4 regions of the Bradyrhizobium pachyrhizi genome follow, and region 4 is predicted to be linked to each of the others. Evidence: predicted binding sites of a transcription regulator. Region 4 holds the regulator's gene; each other region holds the start of a gene.

Region 1 (7,361 bases), 380 kb from region 4:
ACCTTAGTGAAAATATCGTCTTAGCATGCTCGAACCGAATGCCGGTCTCGCGCGTCTAAGCGAGACAGCCAGCATCAGTTCAGATGTTTGGAAGTGGACTGGAGATCTTCAGAATGACTAAACGCTACAATATCCTGACTCGTTGCCTGGCAGCAGTCGCTTTGTTGTTCGTCTATGTCGCAAGCACCTCCGCCATCCTGGTCGGCGTCACGACAGCGCCTGCGCAAGCCTGGCGCGGACGTGGCGGTGGCTGGGGCTATCGTGGCGGCGGCTGGGGCTATCGTGGCGGCTGGGGCCGCGGTCGCGGATGGGGCTATGGCCGCGGCTATGGCTATTACGGTGGTTATGCCGGTCCCCGTTGCTGGTGGACCCCGCGTGGCGTTCGCGTTTGCCGGTGGTAACAACCACCCGGCCGACACAAGCGATATTGAAGATAATGATCAGGTGCGTCGATCGCGGCGCACCTGATTTTCTTTTGCGGCCAGCCTCAGCTGCGGCACGCAAGAAAGAGCCCCGGGAGACGCCGGGGCTCTAGTCACGGGAGAGAACGCTTCCGAAATCGGGACGCGAGGACGAGCCGGCGGCCCGATCACCCAATGCATCTACTGCGTGCATAAGAACAGATTTGGCTGCCTCAAGCTGTAACCGTACCGCAACAACAGCCAGTAATGCACAGCCTGTCCACCGGTTCCCGAAACCGGCCGGACACACCCCACCGCGCCTAGCCGTCGAGGATCGCGACCGCCCTCGTCCACCCCGCCGACGCGCGCTCGATCTTCACCGGGAAGCACGACACCATGAACCCGGTCGACGGCAAGAGCTCCAGATTGTGCAGCTTCTCGATGTGACAGTAACCGATGTGCCGTCCGGCCTTGTGGCCTTCCCAGATCAGGCTGGCGTCCCTGGTCTCGGCGTATCTCTTCGCGGTGAAGACGAACGGCGCGTCCCAGCTCCAGCCGTCGATGCCGGTCAGCCGCACGCCGCGCTCGAGCAGATACATCGTCGCCTCGTAGCCCATGCCGCAGCCCGAATTGACGTAGTCGGGCTGGCCATATTTCGCGCCCGCGCTGGTGTTGACGACGACGATCTCGAGCGGTGACAGCGTGTGGCCGATGCGCTTCAGCTCGGCTTCGACATCCTTGGCGGTCGCGACATAACCGTCAGGCAGATGGCGGAAGTCCAGCTTCACGCCCGGCTGGAAGCACCATTCCAGCGGCACCTCGTCAATGGTCCAGGACCGCTCGCCGCGGTTCATGGTCGGATGGAAATGCCAGGGCGCATCGAGATGCGTGCCATTGTGGGTGGAGAGCGAGACCTGCTCGACGGCCCAGCCCTGTCCGTCGGGCAAGTCCTCCGCCTTCAGTCCATCGAAGAACTGCAGCATGCGCGGCAGCCCCTGCTGGTGATCTATATACTGGATGGTCGGATGGTTGCCGGGCGGATCGGCTGGAACGTCGTTTTGCAAGGGAACGGAGATATCGATCAGTCTGCGCGCCATGGTGCTTTCTCGCGGATTGGTCTTGTCGGGCCGAACTACCCTGCCAGCGCGCGCGCGTTATCGGCAAGCCACATCCGCTCGAGATCGCAGCTCACGATGTCGTGCCCTGGACTGCGGCAAGGCGGCGCAACGTTGAACCTATCCCCCGCCCGCACGACCCATTGGCACTGGGGATTTCAGGGCCCAGTATTTCGACGGCGCCGTCTGGACGAGCATATTCCGTCCAGGCGGCGTTGTTGCATTAGGCGAGACAATCTCGGCCGAAGCCTGGTTGCCCGTGCCAGAGCTGTTCACGCACAGAGAGCCGCAGAAACAATACGTGTGCTCATGTCGCGCGGATTGCTGCTGGTGTTGCCACGCCGATACAGAGATACCCCCACAACGATGCTAACCAACCAGCATCTGAACCAAGACGGGGTTGCGTCGTGTCGGGATTTGATCACTGGAACGGTGCAAATAGAGCCTACTCGTCCGCCGATGCGCCACATCTGCGCGATGAGCAGCAGCAGTTCGACCGCTATCACAAATTCGACGATCCCATCTCGCGACCGCCGGAGAGCGGTTCAAGAACCGTGATCCTGGACCGCTACAACCCGCCGGCTCGTTGATCTGGTCAGCGCCCGGTCGGCTGAAGTTGCGGGCAGTGGAGCGCGGGGGCTTGGGTCCGGCGCTTGCTATTTCAGGGAGCCAACTGACCGCGATGTGTGGTCCAGGTCAGACACGAATGCCGAGCACGCGCCGATAAACATCGCGTCAGCCTCATCTGCCGGCGGAGCGTCTCTGTTAAGTCTTTGATTTGGATGGTCGGGGCAGCTGGATTCGAACCAACGACCTGCAGTACCCAAAATTGTTCTATTTGCATTCTTGTGGTCAAGCTGACACCGAATGCAAACGTTAAGTCATTGAAAATTCTAAATTCCACCTCGTCACCTCGTTCATACGAATGCAAACAGTCCTACGAGTTGGGAAGCCCGGCTTCCACGAGAGGCGACGATAAGGTCCACTTCTGCGATCGAGACGGACTGCCCGCTTCAGCCCTCCTCCTCCACTGCTCGCAGGAGTTGGGGACATGTATCGGAGTTCAACTGGACTGATGGGCTCGGCCCTTGAAATGTTCTCAATGCGTTCCCATTACTACATGCGCCATTTGTAAGTTGGGGACACGGAATGAGGCAGCTCGAGGTTGAGAATCAGCTCCGCGACGTGGTCGGCCGTATCATCCTTCAGGTTGAGTTGGCGACCTCCCAAGGACGGACCGACATCAACTTGGCTCTGGAGGACGCCTTCATCCCCATCCTGAAATCGGTCTACAACCTGCCCCACCTCATTAATCTGAACCGCAAGCAAAAGAACTTTCCCGGCATCGATCTCGGTGACGACCACGACCGTGTGGCGTTCCAGATAACGTCGACGACGACGCTCGAAAAGGTGAAGTTCACCGTCCGGCAATTCATGGACCGGGCCTACTACAACACATTCGATGAGCTCTTCATCCTCATGCTCGGGCAGAAGCAGTCGTCCTACAGCCAAGCGTCGGTGAACGAGCACTTGACCAGCAAGTTCGCCTTCAACTGCAAGAAGCACATCATCGATCTCGGCGACCTCCTCGGCCAAGTGTCCGGTCTACGGCTCGCTGCTCAGGAGCGTGTGCTGTCCGAGTTTCGGCACATTCTGGGAGAGGTCGACGCCTATATCAGCTACAGCTCGGAGAGCCTCGCCGCGCCGACAGCCATCACGTCCAACCTTCAGCAGATCAGGCTACCCAAGACGGTCTACGTGGGCGAGTTGACGATCGACGATAAGAAGGTCATCGCACAGGCGAAGACGAAGCTCGGCTACAAAGGCAAAGCGCGGAGCAGGAGATCCGTTGTCAAGATGGCTCTCCTCCTCAACGGCGTGGAGAGCGACGCATGGGTCTGTCATGACAACAAGCTCTTCTCGTTCCAAGACATCGAACAGTGCGGGCTGATTAGCGTGGTGGACGCGGGATCGGTGGAGCCGCTGGGGATCGCGGATCTGGCCAAATCCACCGAGTTGGACAACGTGAACATCCTGAAGCAGCTTCTCTCAGCCGAGACACGGGAACAGTTGAAGCAACACCATGTACGTATGCACACCATGGATGGATTCTTCTTTTTCGGGCCAACCGCGGAGGCGCAGCTGGAGCGAAAGGAGACCTGGGTAGGCAAGAAGACCGCGATCCGGCGCGTCTACGAGGTCAAGTACCAGAAGAAGGATCCGACGAAGATCGCCCACCACCGGCATCTGTCGTTCGAGCTGACGTTCACGAAGCTGGACGACACCTGGTATGCGCAGATCGTGCCGAGCTGGTACTATTCTTACGACGGATACCGCCGGTCACACTGGCACGACGATCTCCTATCGCAGCAGAAGCGACTGGAGCACAATCTGACCGTCCGAAACATGGTCCGTTTCGTCGCATACTTCCTATCCGAGACCAACAAGAACGAGGACGAGGACTGTGGGCTACGCTTTCTCTCCCTCGTCGAATTCAACGTGCGGGAGACCGACGAGGCGGAGCCCGTCGATGACGACGGCGAGGACGTTACCGACATGGCAGAGGGAACGGCGGCATGAAGCTAACGACGCTTGCGGAGCCACTGCTAGAATTCGGAACGGGTACGCACATCTGTCCCCGCACCGGGATCGAGCACTTGGGTGTCTATGATAAGCGGGACGAACTGCGTCGAACCGAATTGCGTGTCGGGGTGGTCGGTCGCGGCGAGGGAATAGACCTTCTAGACGAGTGGCTGGAGAGATGCCGGGATGGAATCGAGCGCAAAGAGGAATCCAGGCTGCTGAATCTCTTCCGCGGCTTTGGCGGCATCAAACAAGACTACGGATTTCTGACTAGGCTCATCAATTCACCTCAATACACTCGCACCCTCAAGAAATCGGATGTTTCGGGAGTCGTTAAGTTAGCGTCCCGCCCGGAGCGGGTGGAGCGGGCCGTCGAACTTTACTACGAGCAGATCCGCTTCCTCGCTGAGAACAGATCAGTTGATGTAATCGTCTGCGTCATGCCGAACGAGATGTTCGATTCCATTACGACGGCGGCAGGCGACGACGATTCAGAAGAGAGTGAGCTCGAACACAATTTCAGGCGCATCCTGAAGGCAAGATGCATGCACCTCGGCACCCCACTGCAGTTGGTGCGCGAGAAGACCATTCTCATTACCAAGCATGCAGGCGACCAGCAGGACCCCGCCACAAAGGCGTGGAATTTTTGCACAGCGCTCTACTACAAAGGGAACAGGACGATCCCTTGGCGTCTCGTCGAGGACACTGCGAAGTTGCGGTCGTGCTACATCGGCATCGGCTTCTACAAGAGCCGGGACGGCGAAACTGTGTCGTCGAGCCTAGCCCAGGTTTTCGACGAGTTCGGCCACGGGATCATACTTCGCGGTACGCCGGTGTCGATCGACAAGAAGAACCGTCATCCGTATCTGAGCGAGGATCAGGCCTACGAGTTGCTGCGCGATGCGCTAGACGAATATGACCGTGCGCTCGCGCACATGCCGGCCCGGATCGTGATTCACAAATCGAGCCACTTTCGGGAGAGCGAGCGGAAGGGTTTCCTCAAGGCGCTCGACGAAAAGGGTATCCGAACCAAAGACTTTGTCGCCATAACGGACACAGATATCAGGCTGTTCAGTGATAAAGATTATCCGCCGAAACGCGGGACACTCCTGACAATATCTGAAACCGAGGGGGTGCTCTACACGCGCGGTACCGTCGACTTCTACAAGACGTATCCCGGAATGTATGTGCCGACCCCGCTGAAGATCACCGTCTATGAGCAGGATTCGTCGCTTGAGAGCCTGTGCGACGAGATACTGGGGCTAACGAAGATGAACTGGAACAACACCCAGATGGACGGTCGTCTGCCGATCACGCTGGAGTGCGCGCGGAAAATCGGGGACATCATGAAATACGTCAGCCCGACAGAGAAGCCGCAGGTCAGCTACAGCTTCTACATGTAGCCAACCCCGGATAGTGATCTCTGCTGCAAGCCCGGCTGATGTCTCCGCGCTTTATTGATGGGAATGAGTGTGAAGCTGTCGCTTATAGGAAAGGTTCGGCATTACATTTCTCGACTGCATCTGCGCGCTATTGTGTGGTCGAAATTCTGGGGCCTTAGTAGGTCTCCGGCTGCCCGGATGACCGTCCTAATCCCGCTTGTGGGCTATCTGATCATTTTTAATGCCAAGATTGCCGAATACCTCCAGCTCGTCGCTCGGCTGGGAGGTCCGCTGAATACCGCAGAAGTTTCTCCGAGGCTTCTGCTCGTTTACTTCGGTTTGTGTGCAGTCGCCGCGGCGGTCTCGATATACGCTTGGCGCTGCCCGAACGCGGTCAAATATTACGGCTCGGCAAATGCATACGTATCGGGAGTGAAGGACGCGACCAGCGATTTCCCGATGGCGGAGATCGAGCGGGTTTTCACTCACAACAACGATAAATTCATTGAGGAATTTTTCGAGATAAGAGATCGCTACAAGAAGACCAATTTGCCGGGAGAAGCAGGCGTAACATCTGAACAACGCGACTCAATGTACGTTGGATACCTTCATTTGTATTACCGCTATCTGGACGAAGAGCATCCGATTTCCCGCATCGCGGTCGCGGTGCTGTACTCAATCGGCTTCGTCTGCCTGCTGATACCTTCTGCCGGCGTCTTCTGGCGCGTGTGTAAGATCCTGTGGGGCATACTCACCACTCAAGCCCGCTTGTTGTTCTAACGAAGCATCGCCCTCTGATACTCCAACGCCTAAGCTCGTCTCCTATGCCTGATCGCAGGCCGTGAGCGCGACGCCGCGTACAGAAGCGGACAGCCGAATCAGCCCCTTGTCCGAATCACCAACCTCGCATTTACTGACCGACACCCTTGCGGGAGGTGCTGCAAGATGAGCGAGCAACAACACCAACGCGAACGTGTATCCGTCGGCTGGTCCGGCTTCAGCGTGGAAGGTAAGATTTCCACACTGTTATTCTTCGCTCTCATAGCTGCGCTCGTTATAGGGGCGTTCGCGACTGGCAAGGCCTCGGTGATCTTGGATTCATGCTTCGGCGCTCGGCGGTTTTGGTAGGGAAACTCCGCCGGCCGTTGATGTTTCTGATCAATCTCTAGAGATCGTATCGGCCAAGTATTTCAGCTCGGGTCAAACGTTTCATTTCGGCTTTGTAGGCCGCCCTGCCGACAACGGTTTTGGGGGCCGCTCTCCGCGTGCCGGCACTCGAAAAAAATCCGCTATAGAAATCGACAGCGCTTCCGCGAGCTTATCTAGTACCGAGACTGTTGGGTTTTCGAGTCCGCGCTCGAGACTACTCACATAAGTTCGGTCGATTTGGGCGTCCACGGCGAGCTTTTCCTGGGATAGCCCTCGCTCTACGCGATGCCTCCGAAGATTCCACGCGACCAGCCGCCGACCATCCATGCCGAGGAAGCGATCATTTTGCTGTTTATAAAACCACGGTCCATAGTCGACATATTATTGGGACTCGATTTCATTTGACGTGGGGCTGAGGTCGCCTGCCCCCGGTGTCGGCACGCGGCCGACAAGCCGTAGAGCCTACCCTCTTGGCGGGCTCCTACTTTATTTCGGAGATGACAATGAACAGTGCCGAGGTACCAGAGATCGCACCGGAGATCGCGCCAGCTATCCGGCAGATGGTCTCGATCAAGGACGTCCTAAAGAAAATACCGATGAGTAGATCCACGCTGGAGCGGAAGGTGAAGGAAGGTACCTTCCCGAAGATGTACTCGATCGCGCCCATGCGCGTGGGCTTCTTTCTCGATGACGTGCTGCAGTGGCAATCGGATCTAGTCGAGAACGCGATC
Region 2 (7,361 bases), 310 kb from region 4:
TCCGGCGTCGTTCCAGTTTTGTTCGCCACAACCATCCGTAGAAGCGGCCGATGCCGTCGGAGCGGCAGTCGATCTCGGCGCAGGCCGACGCCCGGCAGCAAGATTCAGTAAAACAACAAAGAAATCAGCACCTTGCCTTATCGACACTTCCTCCGCGAGTGTTGCATTTGGGAGACTGCGTTTCCGGTTGAATCAGCGTATAGCTCCAACCATGGCGCGGGCGCTCGCGTCTGGGATCGTGCTTCGGGACCGTTTGGAAGCCGATCGGGGTGCTGGGGGATTGATAATGAAGAAGTTTTTGCTCGGTACGGTTGCTCTGATTGCGTTTGCTGCACCTGCAGCGGCCGCCGATCTCGCTGCGCGCCCCTACACCAAGGCGCCGCCGCCGGTGGTTGCCCCGATCTATGACTGGACCGGTTTCTACATCGGCGCCAACGGCGGCTGGGGCTCGAGCCACAATTGCTGGGACCAGCTCCCGGCCGGCATCTTCCTCGCCTCGGACGGTTGCCATGATGCAACGGGCGGCGTCGCCGGTGGCCAGATCGGCTATCGCTGGCAGGCCGGCACCTGGGTGTTCGGCCTTGAAGCGCAGGGCGACTGGGCTGACCTAAAGGGCAGCAACGGCAGCGCGATCTTCCCGGGCCTGTTCACCAACCAGTCCAAGATCGACGCATTCGGCCTGTTCACCGGCCAGATCGGTTACGCCATCAACAACGTGCTGCTCTACGCCAAGGGCGGCGCGGCGCTGACCGACAACCGCTTCAACACCTACTTCACCCCGACCGGCGTGCTGGTCGGCAGCGCCAGCGACACCCGCTGGGGCGGCACCGTCGGCGCCGGCATCGAAGTCGGCTTCGCGCCGAACTGGACCGCAGGCATCGAATACGACCACCTGTTCATGCAGGACAAGACCTACAACCTGATCGCCCCCAACGGCACGCTGAACAGCACCATCCGCGATCGCCAGGACGTCGACCTCGTCACCGTCCGCGTGAACTACAAGTGGGGTGGCCCGGTCGTCGCGCGCTACTGATCGCGCCAGGCCGATTTGATCCAGACGAAAGGCCGGCCTCGCGCCGGCCTTTTTGTTTGTGCGCCGGCTTTTTCGTTGCGTGTGCACGCGCACCTCACCGGGGCCGTTTTCGGTGCGTTGTGGTTTCGCGGATACACACGCTCCGGCATTTCTCTGTAGAAGCGGCAGCACGTCACGCGACACTGCTGTGACGCTCTCTTCAAAATCTTTGAAGGGACAACAAGAAAATGAGCAAGAAAAACGGGACTCGGACTTTGAAAATCAGGAATGTTTTGCTGGCCTCGGCCGGCATGTTTGCACTGAGCGCTTTTGCACCGGCAATGGCCGCCGACATGGCGGCACGCGCGCCTTACGTAAAGGCTCCGCCGCCAGCGGCGATCTACAACTGGACCGGCTTCTACGTCGGCGGCTTCGGCGGCTACGCCAGCGAGAATTCCGGCACCCCGAGCATGGAAGGCGGCTTCGGCGGCGGCACCATCGGCTACAACTGGCAGGCCGGCAACATCGTGTACGGCCTCGAGGTCGACGCTGCAGGCGCTGACATCGACGCATCGGTCTCGACGCTCGGCGTCACCGCCCGCAGCAAGATCGACTCGCTCGGCACCGTGCGCGGTCGCCTCGGCTTCGCCGTCGACAAGGTGCTGTTCTACGGCACCGGCGGCTACGCCTGGGCCAACAACGAGGTCAGCGTCACCGCGCTCGGCGTGACCGCCTCGCAGAGCAACTTCCACTCCGGCTGGACCGTCGGCGCCGGCGTCGAAGCGTTCATCGCGCCCCAGTGGTCGATCAAGGGCGAATACCTGTATCGCAGCCTCGACAGCGAGACCTATTTCGGCGTGCCGTCCGGTACGCTCGAGCTGCACAGCGCCCAGTTCGGCGTGAACTATCACTTCGGCGGCCCGATCGTCGCCAAGTACTAAGACAAGTATTGAGCGAATTGCTGACCGCCGTCGGCGGTCAGATCGCACCGAAAGGCCGGCCTCGCGCCGGCCTTTTTTGCGTCAGGGAACCGGCGCTGCTGACTGCTGCTGCCATCAGGCAAACTATCCGTTGATGGACGCTATTCAGCACTGGAAATTGTCGGCCGTTCTTCCTACGTTCCAGTCTTCACACCCCCATCGGCGCAAGGTCCCGGCAGCACCGGCGATGCGCGCCCAAAAGGCGCCCAAGCATGCGCCCGGAACTGTCGCAATGGATGAAGTGCTCAAGGCGAAGCGCCAACAGAACGCCGGCTCCTCATCGCGCGCCATCACAATCCGTGGCGCGCGCGAACACAATCTGAAGAACATCGACGTCGAGATTCCCCGCGACAAGCTCGTGGTGTTCACCGGCCTGTCCGGCTCCGGCAAATCCTCGCTCGCGTTCGACACCATCTATGCCGAGGGCCAGCGCCGCTACGTCGAGTCGCTGTCGGCCTATGCGCGCCAATTCCTCGAGATGATGCAGAAGCCTGATGTCGACCAGATCGACGGCCTGTCGCCGGCGATCTCGATCGAGCAGAAGACCACGTCGAAGAACCCGCGCTCCACCGTCGGCACCGTCACCGAGATCTACGACTACATGCGCCTGCTCTGGGCGCGTGTCGGCGTGCCCTATTCGCCGGCCACGGGGCTGCCGATCGAGAGCCAGATCGTCTCGCAGATGGTCGACCGCGTGCTGGCGCTGCCGGAAGGCACCCGTCTCTACCTGCTGGCACCGGTCGTGCGCGGCCGCAAGGGCGAGTACAAGAAAGAGCTCGCCGAATATCTCAAGAAGGGCTTTCAGCGCGTCAAGATCGACGGCACGTTCTACGAACTGTCCGAGGCGCCCGCGCTCGACAAGAAATTCCCGCACGACATCGACGTCGTGGTCGACCGCATCGTGGTGCGTCCCGACCTCGCCCAGCGCCTCGCCGAAAGCTTCGAGACCGCGCTGAAGCTCGCCGAAGGCCTCGCCGTGATCGAGTATGCCGACGCACCGGCGGCGGCCGCGGGTGAAAAGGAAGACAAGAAGAAAACGGCAAAAATCCACGACAAGAGCGGCCCCGAGCGCATCCTGTTCTCGGAAAAGTTCGCCTGTCCGGTCTCCGGCTTCACGATCCCCGAGATCGAGCCGCGCCTGTTCTCGTTCAACAACCCCTATGGCGCCTGCCCGGCCTGCGGCGGCCTCGGCGTCGAGCAGCATATCGACGAGGACCTGGTCATCCCGGACAAGGAACTGACCCTGCGCAAGGGCGCGATCGCGCCCTGGGCGAAATCGTCCTCGCCCTACTACATCCAGACTCTGACCGCGCTCGGCAAGCACTACAAATTCACGCTCGACACCAAGTGGAAGGACCTCACCAAGAAGGTCCAGAACGCGCTGCTGCACGGCTCCGGCGACGACGAGATCAAGTTCTCCTATGAGGACGGGGTGCGCTCCTACGACACCAAGAAGCCGTTCGAGGGCGTCGTCACCAACATCGACCGCCGCTACCGCGAGACCGAGAGCGAGTGGGCGCGCGAGGAGCTCGGCAAGTACTTTTCCGACGTGCCCTGCGAAGGCTGCAACGGCCATCGGCTGAAGCCGGAGGCGCTGTGCGTCAAGATCGGCGGCAAGCATATCGGCGAGATCTCGGAGCTCTCGGTCAAGCGCGCCGGCGAATGGTTCGAGACGGTGCCGGAGGCGCTGAACGCGCAGCAGAACGAGATCGCGACGCGCATCCTCAAGGAGATCCGCGAGCGCCTGACCTTCCTGCTCGACGTCGGCCTGAACTACCTGACGCTGTCGCGCTCCTCCGGCACGCTGTCCGGCGGCGAGAGCCAGCGCATCCGCCTCGCCTCGCAGATCGGCTCAGGCCTCACCGGCGTGCTCTACGTGCTGGACGAGCCGTCGATCGGCCTGCACCAGCGCGACAATGCCCGCCTGCTCGACACGCTCAAGAGACTTCGCGACCTCGGCAACACCGTGGTCGTGGTCGAGCATGACGAGGACGCGATCCGCCTCGCCGATTACGTGCTCGACATCGGGCCCGGCGCCGGCATGCATGGCGGCCACATCGTCGCCGAGGGTACGCCCGACCAGATCATGCGCAACCCGAAATCGCTGACTGGCAAATATCTGACCGGCGAGCTTTCGGTGCCGGTCCCCGACCGGCGGCCGCCGAACCACCGGCGCACCATCAAGGTCGTCAACGCCCGCGGCAATAACCTCAAGAACGTCTCGGCCGAGATTCCGCTCGGCCTGTTCACCTGCGTCACCGGCGTCTCGGGCGGCGGCAAGTCGACGCTGCTGATCGACACGCTGTACCGCGCCATCGCCCGCAAGCTGAACAATGCCAGCGAGGGCGCGGCGCCGCACGACCGCATCGAGGGCCTCGAGCACATCGACAAGATCATCGACATCGACCAGTCGCCGATCGGCCGCACCCCGCGCTCGAACCCCGCGACCTATACCGGCGCCTTCACGCCGATCCGCGAATGGTTCGCCGGCCTGCCCGAGGCCAAGGCGCGCGGCTACGAGCCCGGGCGCTTCTCCTTCAACGTCAAGGGCGGCCGCTGCGAGGCCTGCCAGGGCGACGGCGTCATCAAGATCGAGATGCACTTCCTGCCCGACGTCTACGTCACCTGCGACACCTGCAAAGGCAAGCGCTACAACCGCGAGACGCTGGAGGTGCTGTTCAAGGGCAAGAGCATCGCCGACGTGCTCGACATGACGGTCGAGGAAGCCGCCGAGTTCTTCAAGGCGGTGCCGCGCGTGCGCGAGACCTTCCAGACCCTGCACCGGGTCGGCCTCGACTACATCCATGTCGGCCAGCAGGCGACGACGCTGTCGGGCGGCGAAGCCCAGCGCGTCAAGCTGGCCAAGGAGCTGTCAAAGCGCGCAACCGGCCGCACGCTCTACATCCTGGACGAGCCGACCACCGGCCTGCACTTCCACGACGTCGCAAAACTGCTCGAGGTGCTGCACGAGCTGGTCGCCCAGGGCAACACGGTCGTGGTGATCGAGCACAATCTCGAGGTCATCAAGACCGCCGACTGGGTCATCGACCTCGGCCCCGAAGGCGGCGACGGCGGCGGCGAGATCGTCGCCTGGGGCCCGCCGGAGGACATCGTCAAGGCACCGCGCAGTTACACCGGGAAGTTTTTGGCCCCGGTGCTGAAGAAGGCGAACAGCAAGCCGAGGAAGAGCTCAGCGAGCGAGGCGGCGGAGTAGCGGCATCGCTCGTCAGTGCGAGTTACCGCAACATGCAAGTAGGTTGGGTCGAGCGAAGCGAAACCCAACAACTCACCCCCGCGGCCCGAATGATGGGTATCGCTTCGCTCGACCCATCCTACTGATTACTGCGGCATGTGGCGATCTGCCAGACGTTTGCCCAGGCATCCCGGACCGTCGCGCGTCTGTCGCCGTAGGGCGTATCCACGGGTATCTCGATGGATTCAGCGGCTGCCGCGATCGCCCGACGATAGGTCTCGTCCGCGTCTTGAACATAGACGTAGAGAACGGCCGGCATCGCCTCGCGCACGCCTCCGCCATCGCTGATCAGGATAATCGAGTCTCCGATCCGGATTTCCGTCGGCGCGTCGGAGCGAACTTCGCCCTGCGCATCGAAAACGTCTCGAAGGAATCTGGCCAAGCCGGTGAGGTCGCTCGTGACAATTCGCGGTATGACGAAAGGCCAGCCGGCGGGCTTGAACTGGGGCATGAGTCTGCCTTTGACGAACCGACGATGATGCGGCGCTGATGAAAGCCACCAGAAACGCAGGAGCAAGTAGCCCGGATGAGCGAAGCGATATCCGGGGGCTCTGGCAGTCGCCAGCGGCGGTCCCGCATGTCGCTTCGCTCATGCGGGCTACAACAATCACCTCGCCTGCCCTACACCGCCCAATAGTTCGGGTGCGTGTACGACTGCGAGCGATCGCCCCAGTCGAATGCGTCACCGTCGAACTCAGACGGTCCGGCGCGCAAATCCTCCAGCGTGACCTCGGCTTCGAAGGCCTGCCGCACGGGATCGAAGTGCAGCGCGGTCCACTTGACGGGATAGTGGTGGTGGGTGCTCAACACGCCGCCGGTCCTGATGATGGCGTAGGCCACCGTTCCGCTCACCTTGTCGAGCATCAGCCGCTCGATCGAACCGAGCTTTGCGCCGTCGCGCCCGAAGACGCAGACATGCTCGACCCGGTCACTGGGCACCAAGGTATGATGCATGGCATCCTCCCTGTGTTTTCTCGTATTGCCCGATAATATATGCCTGCCGCGCTGGTGGGCCAATGGGGCGCGGCTCGGCGAAAGCCGCAGGAGCGATCGGCTATCGCGCGGCGGCGGACGCCTGCACAATTTCGGAATAATAAAAACGTATCGCTGATTTGCCCGACGCGTCAAGTCGCTTTTCCGAGTGTCGGCGGCAGCCTGCTCCTTTGCATGGGGTTGTTTTCGATATTTTGGGACACCCCACGCACCTTCTGCCTACTCCGTCCGTCTCAGGAATGCCCCGAACGCCCTTGGGCCGTCGCCGACCTTGACCTCGCCAATTACCTTCATCTCGGTGGCATCGATCACGCTCAGCGTGTTGCTCTCCCAGTTCGCGACCAGGATGCGCTGGCCGTCGGCGGTCGCCTCGATGCCTTCGGGGTAGTCGCCGACGGTGATACGCTTCACCGGCTGCAAGGTCGCGAGGTCGAACACGCTGACCTTGCCGTCATACTGGTCGGTGACGAAGCCGCGGCCCTGCGCCAGCGCCACCGCGTAGGGACGCAGGCCGACATGCACGCGGCCGACCTCGCGGGCAGTCGCGATGTCGATCACCGAGACGTCGTTGGTGCCGACATTGGCGGTGTAAGCGCGCTTGCCCTCGGCGTCGATGGTGACGCCGAACGGCCGCGTGCCGACCTTCACGATCCCTCTCCGCTCGCGCGAGGCGGTGTCGATGATGGAGACGCTGTCGTCGTCGCGATCCGCCGACAGCAGCAGCAGCCCATCCGGCGTCACCGCCAGCCCGGACGGCGATGCACCGACCGCGATACTTGCGGCGACACGGCGCTCTCTGGCATCGATCACCCGCACCGCGGCGGCGTACCAGTCGGCGACATAGACCGTCGCGCCATCGGGCGCGACCGCGATGCCGAGCGGCCCGCCGCCGACATCGACCCGGCCCACCACCTTTCGCGCCGACGCGTCGACCACCGTGACCGCCTTGGCATCCGGACTGGTCACGTAGGCGAAGCGGCCGTCATTGCTGACGGCAACGCCGGCGGGCTTGCCACCGATCGCGATGGTCGCAACCGGCTTCGAGGTCGCGAGATCGACCACCGTGAGGTCGTCGCTGAGCTGGTTGGTGACGAACGCCTCCTCGGCCCGCGCGGCGCCGAGG
Region 3 (7,361 bases), 2.6 Mb from region 4:
CCCTGTCCGGATAGAATCGTTGAAGCCGTATGGATCAAGACGATCACCCCGAAGACGAGGAGGATCACCATGAGAAGCCCGGCCGAGAGCGCCATCGAATTGTCCGGGGGGATGACGATAACTGGATCGGGGCCTTCCGTGACGACGGAAATCTTCGAGCCTGCAGGCGGATTGAAGTCCATTTTGTGCCTCGCCCGGTCGCAGAACGGGTAGTCGATCGCAGGATCCCTTACGTCCCCTTCGGCCGCACGATCGCCCAGCCGATCCGCAGCACCGGCTGCCGTCCGTTGACCAACCGGTCGAACGAACGCGGCACTTCGGGCACGAGGCCAGGGAAGCGCTGCGCGATGTCGGGCGGCGGCGTGCCGGCGGTGTCCTGCGCGCGCCACACCACGACGCCGCCGGTCTCGTTGAACTTCGCGACCGACAGCCACGGCGTCCGCTGCGGCGTGGCGTCGAGCAAAAGATGCGGGCGGCGGCGGTTCATCGCAATCAGGCTGGCAAGTTCGGGATCGCCGGCCACCGCGCGCAGGCGCTGGTTGGTGCGGCGCTCATAGCTGTCATCGAAGAAGCGGCCCATCGCGGCTGCCGGCAGCGAGGTGGACGCCTCCGTGGTGCTGGTCCAGGGCAGGAACAGCGCCGCCGCCAGCGCGAGCGCCGCAGGCGCCGCGACCGCCAGGGCCCAGACCGAACGCAGCAACCGCTGCCGCCTGAGCGGGATCAGGTCGCCGGTCGCGACCACGACGGCGAGCCCGGACATCAGCAGCGCCACACCGGCGCCGCCGAAGGCGCGATCGAGATTGAACAGGCCGGAGACGAAGCTGCCGGCGATCGCCGGCGCGAACGCGAAGAAATACACGAATTGCCGCGCCAGTTGGCTGACCGGCGGACGGTAGATGATCGGAGCATCCTCCGTATCGCGGGCGAACCAGCGCGAATTGAGCATTGCCAGCATCGCGATCGCGGCGGTCGCCACGATCAGCCCGCCGAGCACCACGCCCCAGCGCAGCGCGTGCGCCTTGAGATCGGCGAGTGCCGGCAGGGCCGGCAGCGCCAGCACGTCGGCGCGGAGCAGCCAGATCAGGTAGGGCAGCGCCAGCACGATGATCACGAGCAGCGCGTAGATCGGATCGACGGACTTGAGCATGCGCCGCCCGCGCTCGGTTGCGAGCGCAAAGCCTGTCACGAGCAGGATCATGCCGATCGCCGCCGGCGTCGTCAGCAGCAGGAGGCCGCAATCGATCGACCAGGCGAACCAGGCGCTGCGCCGGTCCTGGCCGATCAACTGCCAGGAATGCAGCAGCAGCAGCGCCCAGAGCGGGCGCGCCAGGATCAGCGGGCCGAACTCGACGCTAGGCGAGGAGAACACCACGACCGTCATCGACAGCAGCACCGCCAGCACGCCCTGCGGGCCGCCGACGATGGCGCGCGCCAGGGCGTAGAAGGCGATGAAGGTGACGATTTCGCAGACCTGCGCCAGGAGATAGACGCCGAACACGTGATTGCCGACGGCGCGGAAGGCGATGTCGGCGAGCCAAAACGCGAGCGGCGGTCCCATGTCGGTGCCGACCTGATATTCGCGGCCGAAGGCGAGGATGGTGGCGAGGTTGCCGGGCGGACTGCCGTAGAAGATGGCCGGCAGGAACAGCCAGATCGCGGCCTGCGCCAGCACCACGATCCAGACCACGAGGCGCGGCCGGGCGCGGATCAGTTCGACAACCAGGGAGGTAAACCGCATGAAACGCCTGAAATGCCCCAGCCACCCCTATCAAGCGGCACCATCTGATCCCGAGGGTTTTTGATAAACGGCGGCGGCGGTGGAGGCAACCGGGGCCGGATGAGTCCACGGTGCAAAGTCAAATGCAGGTGTCATGCCCCGCGAAGGCCGGGGATCCAGTACGCCGCGGCGGCCAGGCTTGAACACAACTGTCTCTGGAATACTGGATCGCCCGGTCGAAGCCGGGCGATGACACCGAGAATGCGGCGCCGCCGCGCTTTACGCCGCTTCGGATGCCGCGGCTTCGCTTTCGGCGTCCACCGTGAACAGGTCCGGCTCGGCCGGGACCGGGAAATGCTTCAGCCGCGCCGCGACGACGGGCGCGAAGAAGCTGCGGTGATGGCTGCTCGGCCCGAGCCGGTCAAGCGCCTCGAGGTGCTCCGGGACCGCATAGCCCTTGTGCTGCTCGAAGCCGTAGCCGGGACAATCCAGCGCCAGCGCGCACATCAGGCGGTCGCGCGTCACCTTGGCGATGATCGAGGCCGCCGCGATCGAGGCCACGATGCCGTCGCCGCCGATCACGGCATCGCAGTCGCAGGACGTGGCGAGCTTGTCGCGGCCGTCGACGAAGACGTGCTTCGGCATTTCCGGCAGCGCATGCACGGCGCGCGCGAGCGCCCACAGCGAGGCGCGCAGGATGTTGTCGCGGTCGATCCGCGCCCGTGACGCCACCGCGACCGAGAACGCTGCTGTCGCGCAGATTTCCTCGAACAGTTCCTCGCGGCGCTCGACGGTCAGCCGCTTCGAATCATCGAGCCCCTTGGGAATCCGATTTGGGTCCAGCACCACGGCGGCGGCGACCACCGGACCCGCCAGCGGCCCGCGCCCGGCCTCGTCGCAGCCGGCAACCGGCCAGACACCGCGCTTGATCAGCGCGCGCTCACGCCGAAAGCTCGGCCGCGTCACCACGATGACGCGCTTGTCCGGCTTGGCCGGCTCGGCCGGTTTCTTCTTCGACGCGGTCTTGGACGTGCCGCTGGACTTGTCCCGAATCATACCGGGATGGTGATCAAGCCCGGCCCGTGGCGCAACCGGGAACCTGGCGCCCTTCCCCGTTATTCAATCTGCCGCTCCAATCGGGATCGACGCTCTAATCGGGAATTGACACCCGGCGGTCGTCGCGAACCTCAAAGCCCGGCGCGCGCACCACTTCCCAGGCGTGGCCGTCGGGATCGCCGAAATAGCCGCAATAGCCGCCATAGCTGGTGGGCTGCGCGGGCTTCAGCAGCCTGGCGCCTTTCGACAGCGCGAACGCCATCACACGATCGACCTCGGCGTCGTCGTTGCAGTTCCAAGCGATCGCGACGCCGCGGAACGCTAACGGCCGTGGCTGATCCGGCAGCCCGGCATCGGCGGCGAGCAGATGCCACGGGAACAGGCCGAGCACGGTGCCGCCGGTCTCGAAGAAGGCGACCTCCTCGCCGGTCGCGCGCATCTTCCTGGTGAAGCCAAGCGATTCATAAAAGCCGATGCTGGCGCGCATGTCGCTGACGCCGAGCGTGAGGACGGTGAAGCGTGCGGTCGGGGTGTTACTCATGTTTGCACTCACTCATTGTTATGTTCGTAGCCCGGATGGAGCGAAGCGCAATCCGGGAAAGCTTCAGCCAGGAGTCGAAGAGCCCCGGATTTCGCTGCGCTTCATCCGGGCTACGGGTCTTAACCTAGAACAGGCTGAGCTGCTGTCCGTTACGCTTCGGCTTGGCGAAGTGATCGGTGGTCAGCTTGGTGCGCCGCTTGTTGAGGCCGAGCTTTTCGCAGGCGATCTCGAAGCGGCGGCCGATCATCCAGGCCATCGGGCCGGTGCCCTTCATCCGCGTGCCCCATTGCGAGTCGTAGTCGCGGCCGCCGCGCATGTCGCGGATCAGCGTGAAGACGTGACGGTAGCGGTCGGGATAGTTCGCCATCAGCCATTCGCGGAACAGATCGCGCACCTCTAGCGGCAGGCGCAGCAGCACGTAGCTCGCCTCCCTGGCGCCGGCATGCGCGGCGGCATCGAGGATGCGCTCGATCTCGGAGTCGTTCAGCGCCGGGATCACGGGCGCGACCATCACCGTGGTCGGGATGCCGGCGTCGGCGAGCCGCTTGAGCGCCTCGAGTCGCTTCGGCGGGCTCGAGGCGCGCGGCTCCATGGTGCGGGCAAGCTTCGGGTCGAGCGTCGTCACCGAGAGCGCGACCTTGGCGAGATTGCGCTTGGCCATCCGCGCCAGGATGTCGATGTCGCGGGTGACCAGCGCCGACTTGGTGACGATGCCGACCGGATGGCCGGCGCGCTCCAGCACCTCGAGGATGCCGCGCATGATCTTCCGGTCGCGCTCGATCGGCTGATAGGGATCGGTGTTGGTGCCGATCGCGATCATCCGCGCCTCGTAGTCCGGCGCCGCCAGCTCCTTCTCGAGCAGCGCGGGTGCGTCCGGCTTGGCGAACAGCTTGGATTCGAAATCCAGCCCCGGCGACAGGCCGAGATAGGCGTGGGTCGGCCGCGCGAAGCAATAGACGCAGCCATGCTCGCAGCCGCGATACGGATTGATCGAACGGTCGAAGCCGATGTCGGGCGAGTCGTTGCGGGTGATCACCTTGCGCGAGGTGTCGAGCGCCACGCTGGTCGTGAACGGCGGCAGGTCCTCGAGGCTCTGCCAGCCGTCGTCGAAGGCAACGCGGGCCTCGGCCTCGTAGCGGCCGCTGGCGTTGGACTGCGCGCCGCGGCCGCGCCGCCGCACGCGCTCGATCGCGACCGCAAGCTCGGGAAAGGGTGAAGGTGCACCCGCCGGGTTATCGGAGGGCGCCGTTACCGGCGGGTGCTTGAGGGCATGAGAGGATGCTCGGCTCATGCTTTGAAGCTAACACAGCGCGAGAACAAATCAAGAACATGAACTGAGAAATTCCACAGAACCTTGCTACATAATTCTGCACGCGAACAGGCTGCTTTGAATATGACAAGGTGATAACACGGCCGGAGTTTCTCCACCGTTTGAGCCATCGAAGCCTCAAAATCATGCTGAGCGTGATCATTCCAACCGACGGCGTCGAGCGCACCGCGGTCGCAACGTTGGCGGCGCTGGTGCCGGGCGCGGCCGCGGGCGTCATCCGCGAAGTGCTGCTGGTCGACCGCAGCAACAGCGACGTGATGGAGCGCGTCGCCGACGTCGCCGGCTGCCGCTTCCTGCGCTTCGAGGGCACGCGCGCCGCGGCGCTTGCGGCAGGCGCGCGGCAGGCGCGGTCGCCCTGGCTGATGTTCCTGCATCCGGGCGCGGTGCTCGATGCCGGCTGGATCGAGGAAACCACGCAGTTCATCCAGATGGTGGCGGCGAGTGGCAAGGACCGCGCCGGCATCTTCCGCTACGCCCGCGCGCCCTACACCGACCCGGGCCTGCGCGACGGCCTCAAATTCGTCGCCCGGATGATCACCGGCCCCTCGGCTGAACAAGGGCTCCTGATCGCGCGCGAGCATTACGAGCGGATCGGCGGCTACCGGCCGGACGCCCGCCGCTCCGAGGCGCGCCTGCTGCGCCGGCTCGGCCGCTCCTCCCGCACCATGCTGCGCAGCCGGATCATGGTAGCCTGAACAAAGCGCTTGCGGATTATTTGATTCCGTCAAATAATATATTTGATGAAATCAAATTCCCATGACACCACGCTCGAGAGCCAGGTCGCCGCTGTCCGCGGCTTTAGCCGGTTCTATACCCGCAAGCTCGGCATCATCGAGCCGAAGCTGTTGCACTCGACATTCACGCTGCAGGAAGCGCGGATCATCTACGAGTTCGCGCATCGCGAAAATTGCACCGCAACCGATCTGGTGCGCGATCTCGACCTCGATGCCGGCTTCGTCAGCCGCACGCTGGCGGCGCTGCAAAGGCGCCAGATCGTGACGCGCAAGCCGTCTAAGGCCGACAAGCGCGTCAACGAGGTGGCCCTCACGGCCAAGGGCCGCACCGCAGCCGCCGATCTCGACCGCCGCTCGCGCAGCGAGGTCGGGGCGCTATTGAAGCAGATGGACAGCGACCGTCGCGCCGCGGTGGTGCGCGCGATGGGCACGATCGAGCAATCGCTGGAGCCGCCGGCCGAGAAACCGGTCGGCTTCCTGCTGCGCAGCCATCGCGTCGGCGACATGGGCTGGGTCGTCTCGCGGCAGGGACAAGCCTACGCGGAGGAATATGGCTGGGACATCAGCTACGAGGCGTTGGTGGCCGAGATCTGCGCGCAGTTTCTGCGATCGTTCGATCCTGCCCGCGAGAATTGCTGGATCGCGGAGGTCGACGGCGAGCCGGTCGGCTCGGTCTTCCTGGTGGACGGCGGCGACGGGGTCGCCAAGCTGCGGCTGCTGCTGGTGGAAGAAAAGGCGCGCGGACTCGGCGTCGGCCGCGCACTGGTCGAGCAATGCATCCGCGTCGCGCGCGAGAAGGGCTACACGAAGATGACACTGTGGACCCAGAGCATCCTGGTCGCCGCGCGCGGCATCTACGCCCGCGCCGGCTTCGAGCGGGTCAAGGAAGAAAAGCACCACAGCTTCGGCGTCGACCTGGTCGGCGAGACCTGGGAGCTGGAGTTGTGAATCCGCAGCGCCGAGGCGCCTGGACTGCGTAGCCGGGATGGAGCGAGCGCAATCCGGGAGCGGTGCTGCCGCGGAAGAGACTGCCGCGGATTTCGCTTCGCTCCATCCGGGCTACGGAAGCTCACCCTTGAGATTCGGGTTCGTGGTTCACACGCCCTCAGATGCGCAATTGCGCGTCGGGATGGCACAAAAGCAGCGGCTAAGCGCTCGCGCCTTTCGCCTTTGGGCGGCGCAGATGTTCATCCAGCCGCGGCATGATCTCGACGAAATTGCAGGGGCGCGTGCGGTAGTCGAGCTGCGCGGCTAAAATGCCGTCCCAGCCGTCGCGGCAGGCGCCGGGCGAGCCGGGCAGGCAGAAGATGAAGGTGGCGCCCGCAACGCCGGCGGTGGCGCGGCTCTGGATCGTCGACGCGCCGATCTTGGCGTGGCTCAGCATGTGAAAGGCGATCGAAAAGCCGTCCATCCGCTTCTCGAACAACGGCTCGACCGCCTCCGGCGTCACGTCGCGGCCGGTGAAGCCGGTGCCGCCGGTGGTGATGACGGCATCGACGGCGGGATCGGCGATCCAGCGTCGGATCACGGCTCTGATCGCCTCGACATCGTCGGTGACGATCTCGCGCGCCGCGAGCTTATGGCCGGCGGCGGTGAGACGGTCGGCCAGCGTGGTGCCCGACTTGTCATCCGCCAGCGAGCGGGTGTCGGAAATCGTCAGCACCGCAATGTTGAGCGGGATGAATGATTTGGATTCGTCGTGTGAGGACATTTACACCTCTTTCCATCCCGCTGACGTCATCCTGACGTGCTCGCCTTGCGGTGCACTTGCACCGCCAGGCGAGCCGCGAAGGATGGGCCACGGGCTCCGTCATCCTTCGAGGTCGCCAAGAGGCGAACATATCCCGAGTGAGCGCATTCGCGCTCATCCGGGGATGACGCTACCGGCACGCAGCTACAAGCTACCGCCGAACGTGTTGCAGGCCTGCACTGTGCCCTGCTGGTAGCCCCTCATGAACCACTCCTTGCGCTGCGCCGCGGAGC
Region 4 (7,361 bases):
CCGTATTCTGCATCCGTTCCGCTAGTCGGGTGACGGGGCCATCCGCTAGCCTGCCGCCCGGCAGGGATCGCAAGCGGAATGGCGGAGCAGGGCACGACGCCGGGCGGCAAACGCGGCTACGCGGGGACGTGGCCGCCGCGCGCGGCCGCGCCGGCCGGCGGCTTTCTTCCGACCCGCGTCGGCACCTGGAAGCCTCTCGTCGAGACATTGCGGCAGTCGGCCCGCGCCGAGGCGGGCGCGGGCCGCCTGTTGCCCTGGGTGCCGGTGGCGTTCGGCACCGGCATCGCGTTCTATTTCGCGGCCGAGCACGAGCCGGTGCTGTCGGTCGCGGCCACCGTCGCAATCCTGCTCTGCCTGCTGGCGCTGCTGCTGCGGCGGCGCAGCGTGTTTCCCGTCATCGCGCTCTTGGCCGCGGTGGCCGCGGGTTTTGCGACGGCGACCTGGAAGACGGCGCGCGTCGCTCACACGGTGCTGGCGCGGCCGATGTTCTCGGTGGCGCTGACCGGCTTCGTCGAGACGCGCGACATCCGCGAGAAGACCGATCGTTTCGTGCTGCGCGTGGTTTCGATGGAGAGCCCGCGCGACATGACGAAGCTCGATCGGGTCCGGCTCTCGGTGAAGAAGGGCACCGCGCCCGATGTCGGCAGCTTCGTTGAATTGAAGGCACGGCTGATGCCGCCGCTCGGGCCACAGCGCCCGGGCTCCTATGATTTCGGCCGTGACCTCTATTTCCAGGGCATCGGCGCCTCCGGCTTCGTGATGGGCGCCGTCAAGACCAGGGAGCCTCCGGCGACCGGCGGCTTTGGGCTGCGCTACGCCGCCTTCATGCAGGGCCTGCGCGACGCCATCGACGCGCGGATTCGCACCACGCTCGACGGCGACCAGCGCGCGATCGCAACCGCATTGCTCACCGGCCGGCGCGACGCGATCTCGACGCCGGTCAACGATGCGATGTTCATCTCGGGGCTCGGCCATGTGCTGTCGATCTCCGGCTACCACATGGCCGTGGTCGCCGGCGTCGTGTTCTTCGCGGTGCGCGCCCTGCTTGCGCTGTTTCCGGCGCTGACGGCGGCGCATCCGATCAAGAAATGGGCCGCGGCGGCCGCGCTGGTCGCCGCGGCGTTCTATCTGTTGCTGTCGGGCGCGGAGGTCGCGACGCAACGGTCGTTCTTCATGACCGCCGTGGTGCTGCTCGCCGTGATCGTCGACCGCCGCGCGATCACCTTCCGTACGCTTGCGGTGGCGGCGCTGATCGTGCTCGCGATCGCGCCGGAGGCGCTGGTGCATCCCAGTTTCCAGATGTCGTTCGCCGCGACGCTCGGGCTGGTGGCGCTGGTGCAGATCGGGCTACCGAACCTGCTGGCGTCGCCCGACCATTCGGCGACCGCGCGGGTCGCGCTGTGGGGCGGGCGCGAGCTCACGATGCTGATGCTGGCCTCGCTCGTGGCGGGGCTGGCGACGACGCCCTATGCCGCGTTCCATTTCCATCGCGTGACGCCCTACGGGCTGCTCGCCAACCTCGCGGCGATGCCTGTCGTCTCGGCGGTCGTGATGCCGGCCGGCCTGCTCGGGCTCGTCGCCATGCCGTTCGGCTTCGACGGACTGTTCTGGGCGATCATGGGTCTTGGCATCGACTGGATGATCCTGGTGACGCAATGGGTCGCCGCACTCCCGGGCGCGGTCGGCCGGATGGCGGCGTTCGGCATCGGGCCGCTGATCGCCGCGAGTGCCGGCATCATCCTGCTCGGGCTGCTGCGCACGCCGCTGCGCTGGTCAGGCGCGGTGCTGCTGCTGGTGGCCTCGGTCTGGGCGCTCAGGGTGCCGCAGCCGGACGTGCTGGTGTCGGGCGACGGCCGCAACGTCGCGGTGCGTGGCGGTGACGGACGGCTGCATCTGATGCACAGCGCCAAGGATGCATTTTTGGTCAAGGAGTGGCTGGCGGCGGACGCCGACGCGCGCACCGCCACCGATGCGTCGCTCGGCGAGGGCGTCTCCTGCGATGCCGGCGGCTGCGTGACCCAGGCACCCGGCGGCGCCTTCGTCGCGCTGGCGACCCGGCCGGAGGCGCTGGCGGACGACTGCGAGCGCGCAGCCCTGATCGTGACGGCGCGGCCGGCGCCGCAGGGCTGCGCGGCATCGGTGATCGATGCCGAGCGGCTGCGCCGCCACGGCGCGCTGGTGCTGCGACGGATCAGGGACGGCTACGCCGTCGATGCAGTCAAGCCCGGCGGGATCGACCGGCCGTGGTCGCCGGCGGTTCCCGGCGACGGCGAGAGCGAGACGACGCTACGCGCGCCCGCCGCCGCGCCGCGGCCTGCGGTGGATGCGACGCCGGCTGAGACCGATCTGCAGGGCGATGATTAGCTGTGGTCTGGCGAGGGGCCGCTTGGCAGCTCGAACAGGCCGAGATGATATTCGTCGGAGTCGGGGGCGTCGGGCTTCTTGACGAGAGTAAAGGAAGCCTCGGGAAATTGCTCCCAGACTTTCAGGTCGTCGGCCGTTACCGTCAGCCAACCGAACCGGAACAGGTAGCGGCCCGGTTCCGTGACGCGTCCAGCCTTTTGCCATGTGACCTTATCGACCACCGCGCACGTCCTCCGTGCCCGATGATGCGCCAAGGCGCCGGCCGACGCAAATCTCCTTCTGCGCCCCGGAAGCGGGAGTCCGGGGTCGCCCGAAATTGCTTAGGTCATTCGCCGCCGAACAGCTCATTCCGCGGCGACGATGCGCTCAACCCAAAAACAGCGTTGCGAATGCGGAGGGCCGCCGCTCCACAACCTTCGGCTTCTGCTCGACCGGCGGATGCAGCGCCGGCAATTGCAGCACGCTGACGCGCTGTCCCTCGACCAGCTGGGTCACCAGCACATGGCTGCCGTCGGGGAATTCGACCGCGTCATGATGCCGATCGGGCACGTCGGGCTCGACTTCGTTGAACACGCCGACGCGATAGTTCAGCGTCTTGGTCCAGATCCAGCGGCTGTCGTAGCGAACGTTCTCGGCGAAAGCGAGCTCGGTGCCCGGCAGCATGCAGACCGCGACAGTGGGATCGTTCTCCGAGGCAAAGCCGCGGGTCGACGTGCCGCGGAACGTCGTCGTGATCAGCGTCTCTCCGACAATGGCGGGGCGCGATGCCACGGCGTGCAGACTATAGTCACACATCGGATGGCTCCTCATTTCGAGGTAGCGACCCGTGCCTCTCCTTGAGGCATTAGGGCCTCTACCAGAGTGGACGATAGCGAACGAGCGTCTGCTCGTTTCTGGGCGATTGTACGACTGGTCCGAGATCGCTCCGATCACAAACACGCGACGCTGCGCGAGAGGTATCGGAGCGCATCGGGCAGGCCGTACGCTACACTATCATGCAAGGAACGATCCGACGTGTTGCTCGTTCCCGGCCGCCGCAAGTATTTGCAATTCAGTATTTGCGATAAAGGCCGATCAGCTTGCCCTGGATGCGGACCCGGTTCGGCGGCAGGATGCGCACTTCATAGGCGGTGTTGGCCGGCTCGAGCGCGATCGATGCGCCGCGGCGGCGGAAGCGCTTCAGGGTGGCTTCCTCCTCGTCGATCAGCGCCACCACGATGTCGCCGGTATTGGCGACGTCGTTGCGCTGGATCAGCGCCATGTCGCCGTCGAGGATGCCGGCATCGACCATCGAGTCGCCGCGCACCTCGAGCGCATAGTGCTCGCCGGCGCCGAGCATGTCGGGCGGCACGCTGATGGTGTGGCTGCGGGTCTGCAGCGCCTCGATCGGCGTACCGGCGGCGATCCGGCCCATCACGGGGACCGCGACTGGACGGTTGCCGTCGTCCTCGGCAATCGGCGGCGTGCTGGCGCGCCGGCCGAGGGTGCCTTCGATGACACTGGGCGTGAAGCCGCGGCGACCGTTGCCGGCGCCGGCCGAGAGTTCGGGCAGCTTGATGACCTCGATGGCGCGGGCGCGGTTCGGCAGGCGGCGGATGAAGCCGCGCTCCTCCAGCGCAGTGATCAGGCGGTGGATACCGGACTTCGAGCGCAGGTCGAGCGCATCCTTCATCTCGTCGAAGGAGGGCGGTACGCCGGCCTCTTTCAAACGTTCATTGATGAAACGCAGTAGTTCGTACTGTTTGCGCGTGAGCATCTCGAGTATTCCCCCGGTTGATAGCGTCGTTCGATTCCGAGACTCTTCTGGTGGGGCCTGCAGGCCGGGCCTGACCTCAGGAGCATGTGCTCAATGCACCTGCTTCCACGCGGCTTCCCGATTGTAGACACCAGTACTCGAAACAAATCATGAACGGACACTATATGTTCGATATGTGTTCCGCAACCACTTAATTTCCGGTGAACGTGTCGGGCAACGCACAATCGGCGGGGCGCGAAAACCCTATTCGGGCAGTGTCAGAATTTCGCATTCGCTGCCTTTGACGGCAGCCGCCGCAAACGGCGGACGCACGAGAAGCGCCCGTGCCGCAGCGAGATTCCCGAGCAGCGACGAGTCCTGCTGCGTCACCGGGGTTGCGACCAGCGTGCCGTCCTCGCGCGCTTCGAGACGCGCACGCAGATAGTCCTCGCGCTGGTCGTTGGCGGCGAGGTCGCGGCCGAGCAGGGCGCTTGCGCGGCGATGATGAATCACTTTCCGGCCGCTCAGCGCCCGAATCAACGGCACCAGGAACAGGAAGGCGCAGACATAGGACGACACCGGATTGCCGGGCAGGCCGATCACCCGCATCGCGCCGAGCCGGCCGTGCATCATCGGCTTGCCGGGCCGCATCGCAATCCGCCAGAACGCCATCTCGACGCCCTCGGCTTCCAGCGACCGCTTGACGAGATCGTGGTCGCCGACCGAGGCGCCGCCTGTCGTGATGAGGATATCGGCGCCGGCCTCGCGTGCCCGGCGGATGCCGGCCGTGGTCGCCTCCACCGTGTCGGCGGCAACGCCGAGGTCGACGGTCTCGGCGCCTTCGGCGCGCGCCAGCGCCCGCAGCGCGTAGCCGTTGGAATAGACGATCTGGCCGGGACCGGGCTGCGAGCCCGGCATCACCAGCTCGTCGCCGGTCGCCAGCACCGCGACCTTCGGGCGGCGGCGCACCGTCAGTTCCGGATAGTTCATGGCGGCCGCCAGCGACAGCGCGCGGTCGGACAGGCGGCTGCCGCCGGCGAGCAGCACCTCGCCCTCACGGAAGTCGACCCCGGCCTGGCGGATGTGCCGCCCGACGCTGGCGGCCTCCGAGATCGTGATGTGGTCGCCGTCGACGGCGGTGTCTTCCTGGATGATCACGGCGTCGGCGCCGCTCGGGATCACGCCGCCGGTGAAGATCCGCACCGCCTCGCCGGCGCCGACCGTCCGCTCGAACGGCCGGCCGGCGGCGACTTCGCCGATCACCTTGAGCCGGGCCTTTAGATCGGCCGCATCGGCGGCGCGCACCGCATAGCCGTCCATCGCCGACATCGGCTGCGGCGGCTGGGTGCGCAGCGCCGCGAGGTCGTGCGCAAGCGTGCGGTGGTAGGCGGCATCGAGCGCGACCATCTCCTCCGGCAGCGGTTCGGCGCCGGCGAGGACGGCGGACAGGGCATCGGCAACCGGCATCAGGGCCACGCTCAGAGCTCCTCAATTCCTAATGTTCAATACCAAGTGCGGTCAAAGCCCTTGCCACGTCATCCGTCGATGTCACGTGGATAGCATGAAGGCCGCGCGCCCGCGCACCTTCGATATTGGCGGCCAGGTCGTCGAAGAACAGGATCCGCGACGCCGGCACGCCGATGGCTTTTACCACATGATCATAGGCCTCGGCGTCGGGTTTGCGGAAGCCGATGCTCGACGACAGGAAGACGTTGCGGAAATGGCTGAGCAGCTCGGCATGGGTGACCGAGAAATGCGCGACATGGGCCGGATTGGTGTTGGAGAAGGCGTAAAGCGGCATTTGCCTGGCGGCCGCCGCGACCAGCGGGGCGATGCCCGGCATCTCGCCGGTGAAGATCGCATTCCAGCCTTCGAGGAACTGGGCGTCCGTGATGTTGATGCCGAGCGTCCGGCGCAGGCTTTCGAAGAACGCCGCGTCGTCGATCCGGCCGATCTCGTGATGCTTGAAACTGTCGTCGACGACAAAGCGCGTGGCGAGCTCGGCGGGCGCACAGCCGGCATGCTGCGCCCAGTGCGCCATCACCTTGTCAAAGTTGATGTCGAGCACGACGCGGCCGATATCGAACAGCAGCACGTCGACGGAGTTGGGAGTGAATTGCGAGGTCATTGCGTGAAACCGTGTACGAGAATTGCGGGCGGGCGGCAATGTCCTCGATTTGTGCGGCAGGTGTGCGACGGGCGTTAAGCGCGCCGTCGTCCATGCACGCGCGGGTGTCATCACCCGCGCGCAAGCGGGTGATCCAGTATTCCAGAGACGCTTGTGCTTGAGCCGAGAGGCCGCGGCGAAGTGGAAGGCGTGATTTGCTACCCTTCCAGAAGGAAGAAAGAACTCCAGCTCGCGCCATATCCACCGCCGTCGTCCCGGCCTAGTGCGCAATTGCGCACGGGGGCCGGGACCCATAACCACCGCATTTGATCAGGAACGGGATCGTGGCCCCAGCTCGCGCAACAATTGAGATTTGGGGTAATGGTCCCGGCCTTCGCCGGGACGACGCCGAGTGTGTTGTCGCTTGTGCGTCAAACATCCGCATTCTCGCGACATGATTTGTCCGAGCTTTGCTCTTCGATTCACCCTCTAATTTTGCTGCGGGGGTTTGCCACTTCGAGCAACTCAGTGGCGCGCGCGCGAACTTTCAGGGCGCCAGCACCAAGCGACTTGATGCCTGCATGCCCGCCGGCGGCTTTGGTGCCCGCCGGGCGTAGCTCTCACATCCTGGACAGCGCCAGGCCGAGGTAACCGATCAGCGCACCGGTGCTGAGAATGATGACGACGAGCGCCTGTTCCGAGCGTGCTTGCAAGGTTTTCCGGTTCACGGCGTTGGACGCTCCGTCTTCGAGATCATGCGGTCCAACGAACAGCATCAATTTCCGTTCCGGTCCTTCCCCCGGGAACCTTCACGACCTGCCGAGTGACGCGACGAACGGAACGTGGGTCGGCCGCCTATGAGGGCGGCGCGATCCCCGGAACGGGGAAGGCGCGGCACATCTCGACGCTGTTCGACCTCAATCGCTTGACGACCGCTGCATCTCCCTTCGACCGGAGGGACTCCGCAATGAGTTCGGCGATGAGGCGCATTTCGGGCTCGCCCATGCCGCGCGTGGTCGCCGCCGGTGTCCCGAGGCGAATGCCGCTCGGCTTGAGCGGCGGACGCGGATCGTCGGGAATGATCTGCTTGTTTGCGGTGACCCCGACGGCGTCGAGGATGTTCTCGGCCGCGCCGCCGTCCAGGCCGACGCTGGC

What was found. The regulator LexA, encoded in region 4, represses DNA repair genes until DNA is damaged. The targets are predictions, from matches to a motif close to TGTTCNNNNTGTGTTCNG.
Region 1: the regulator LexA is predicted to act here: its motif matches at 2,611-2,628, upstream of QA639_RS21910 (SMEK domain-containing protein).
Region 2: the regulator LexA is predicted to act here: its motif matches at 2,119-2,136, upstream of uvrA (excinuclease ABC subunit UvrA).
Region 3: the regulator LexA is predicted to act here: its motif matches at 4,627-4,644, upstream of QA639_RS11370 (PA0069 family radical SAM protein).

The regions. Positions count from the first base shown of each region.
Region 1 is NZ_CP121667.1:4,667,700-4,675,060, reverse strand. It holds gene QA639_RS21925 (hypothetical protein) at 114-401, shown strand; gene QA639_RS21920 (cyclase family protein) at 722-1,498, opposite strand; gene QA639_RS21915 (hypothetical protein) at 1,924-2,106, shown strand; gene QA639_RS21910 (SMEK domain-containing protein) at 2,666-4,096, shown strand; gene QA639_RS21905 (argonaute/piwi family protein) at 4,093-5,502, shown strand; gene QA639_RS21900 (hypothetical protein) at 5,680-6,261, shown strand; gene QA639_RS21895 (helix-turn-helix domain-containing protein) at 6,691-6,957, opposite strand; gene QA639_RS21890 (helix-turn-helix transcriptional regulator) at 7,134-7,361, shown strand, end outside.
Region 2 is NZ_CP121667.1:4,735,120-4,742,480, reverse strand. It holds gene QA639_RS22240 (outer membrane protein) at 287-1,033, shown strand; gene QA639_RS22235 (outer membrane protein) at 1,294-1,953, shown strand; gene uvrA (excinuclease ABC subunit UvrA) at 2,225-5,206, shown strand; gene QA639_RS22225 (VOC family protein) at 5,325-5,696, opposite strand; gene QA639_RS22220 (PRC-barrel domain-containing protein) at 5,867-6,199, opposite strand; gene QA639_RS22215 (YVTN family beta-propeller repeat protein) at 6,458-7,361, opposite strand, start outside.
Region 3 is NZ_CP121667.1:2,474,897-2,482,257, reverse strand. It holds gene QA639_RS11390 (hypothetical protein) at 1-182, opposite strand, end outside; gene QA639_RS11385 (glycosyltransferase family 39 protein) at 230-1,738, opposite strand; gene QA639_RS11380 (ribonuclease HII) at 1,997-2,773, opposite strand; gene QA639_RS11375 (VOC family protein) at 2,868-3,314, opposite strand; gene QA639_RS11370 (PA0069 family radical SAM protein) at 3,439-4,605, opposite strand; gene QA639_RS11365 (glycosyltransferase family protein) at 4,770-5,339, shown strand; gene QA639_RS11360 (bifunctional helix-turn-helix transcriptional regulator/GNAT family N-acetyltransferase) at 5,385-6,326, shown strand; gene moaB (molybdenum cofactor biosynthesis protein B) at 6,526-7,089, opposite strand; gene ypfJ (KPN_02809 family neutral zinc metallopeptidase) at 7,273-7,361, opposite strand, start outside.
Region 4 is NZ_CP121667.1:5,049,421-5,056,781, reverse strand. It holds gene QA639_RS23740 (ComEC/Rec2 family competence protein) at 79-2,364, shown strand; gene QA639_RS23735 (hypothetical protein) at 2,361-2,585, opposite strand; gene QA639_RS23730 (hypothetical protein) at 2,731-3,159, opposite strand; gene lexA (transcriptional repressor LexA) at 3,416-4,120, opposite strand; gene QA639_RS23720 (molybdopterin molybdotransferase MoeA) at 4,364-5,575, opposite strand; gene QA639_RS23715 (HAD family hydrolase) at 5,595-6,227, opposite strand; gene QA639_RS23710 (hypothetical protein) at 6,827-6,982, opposite strand; gene QA639_RS23705 (serine hydroxymethyltransferase) at 7,062-7,361, opposite strand, start outside.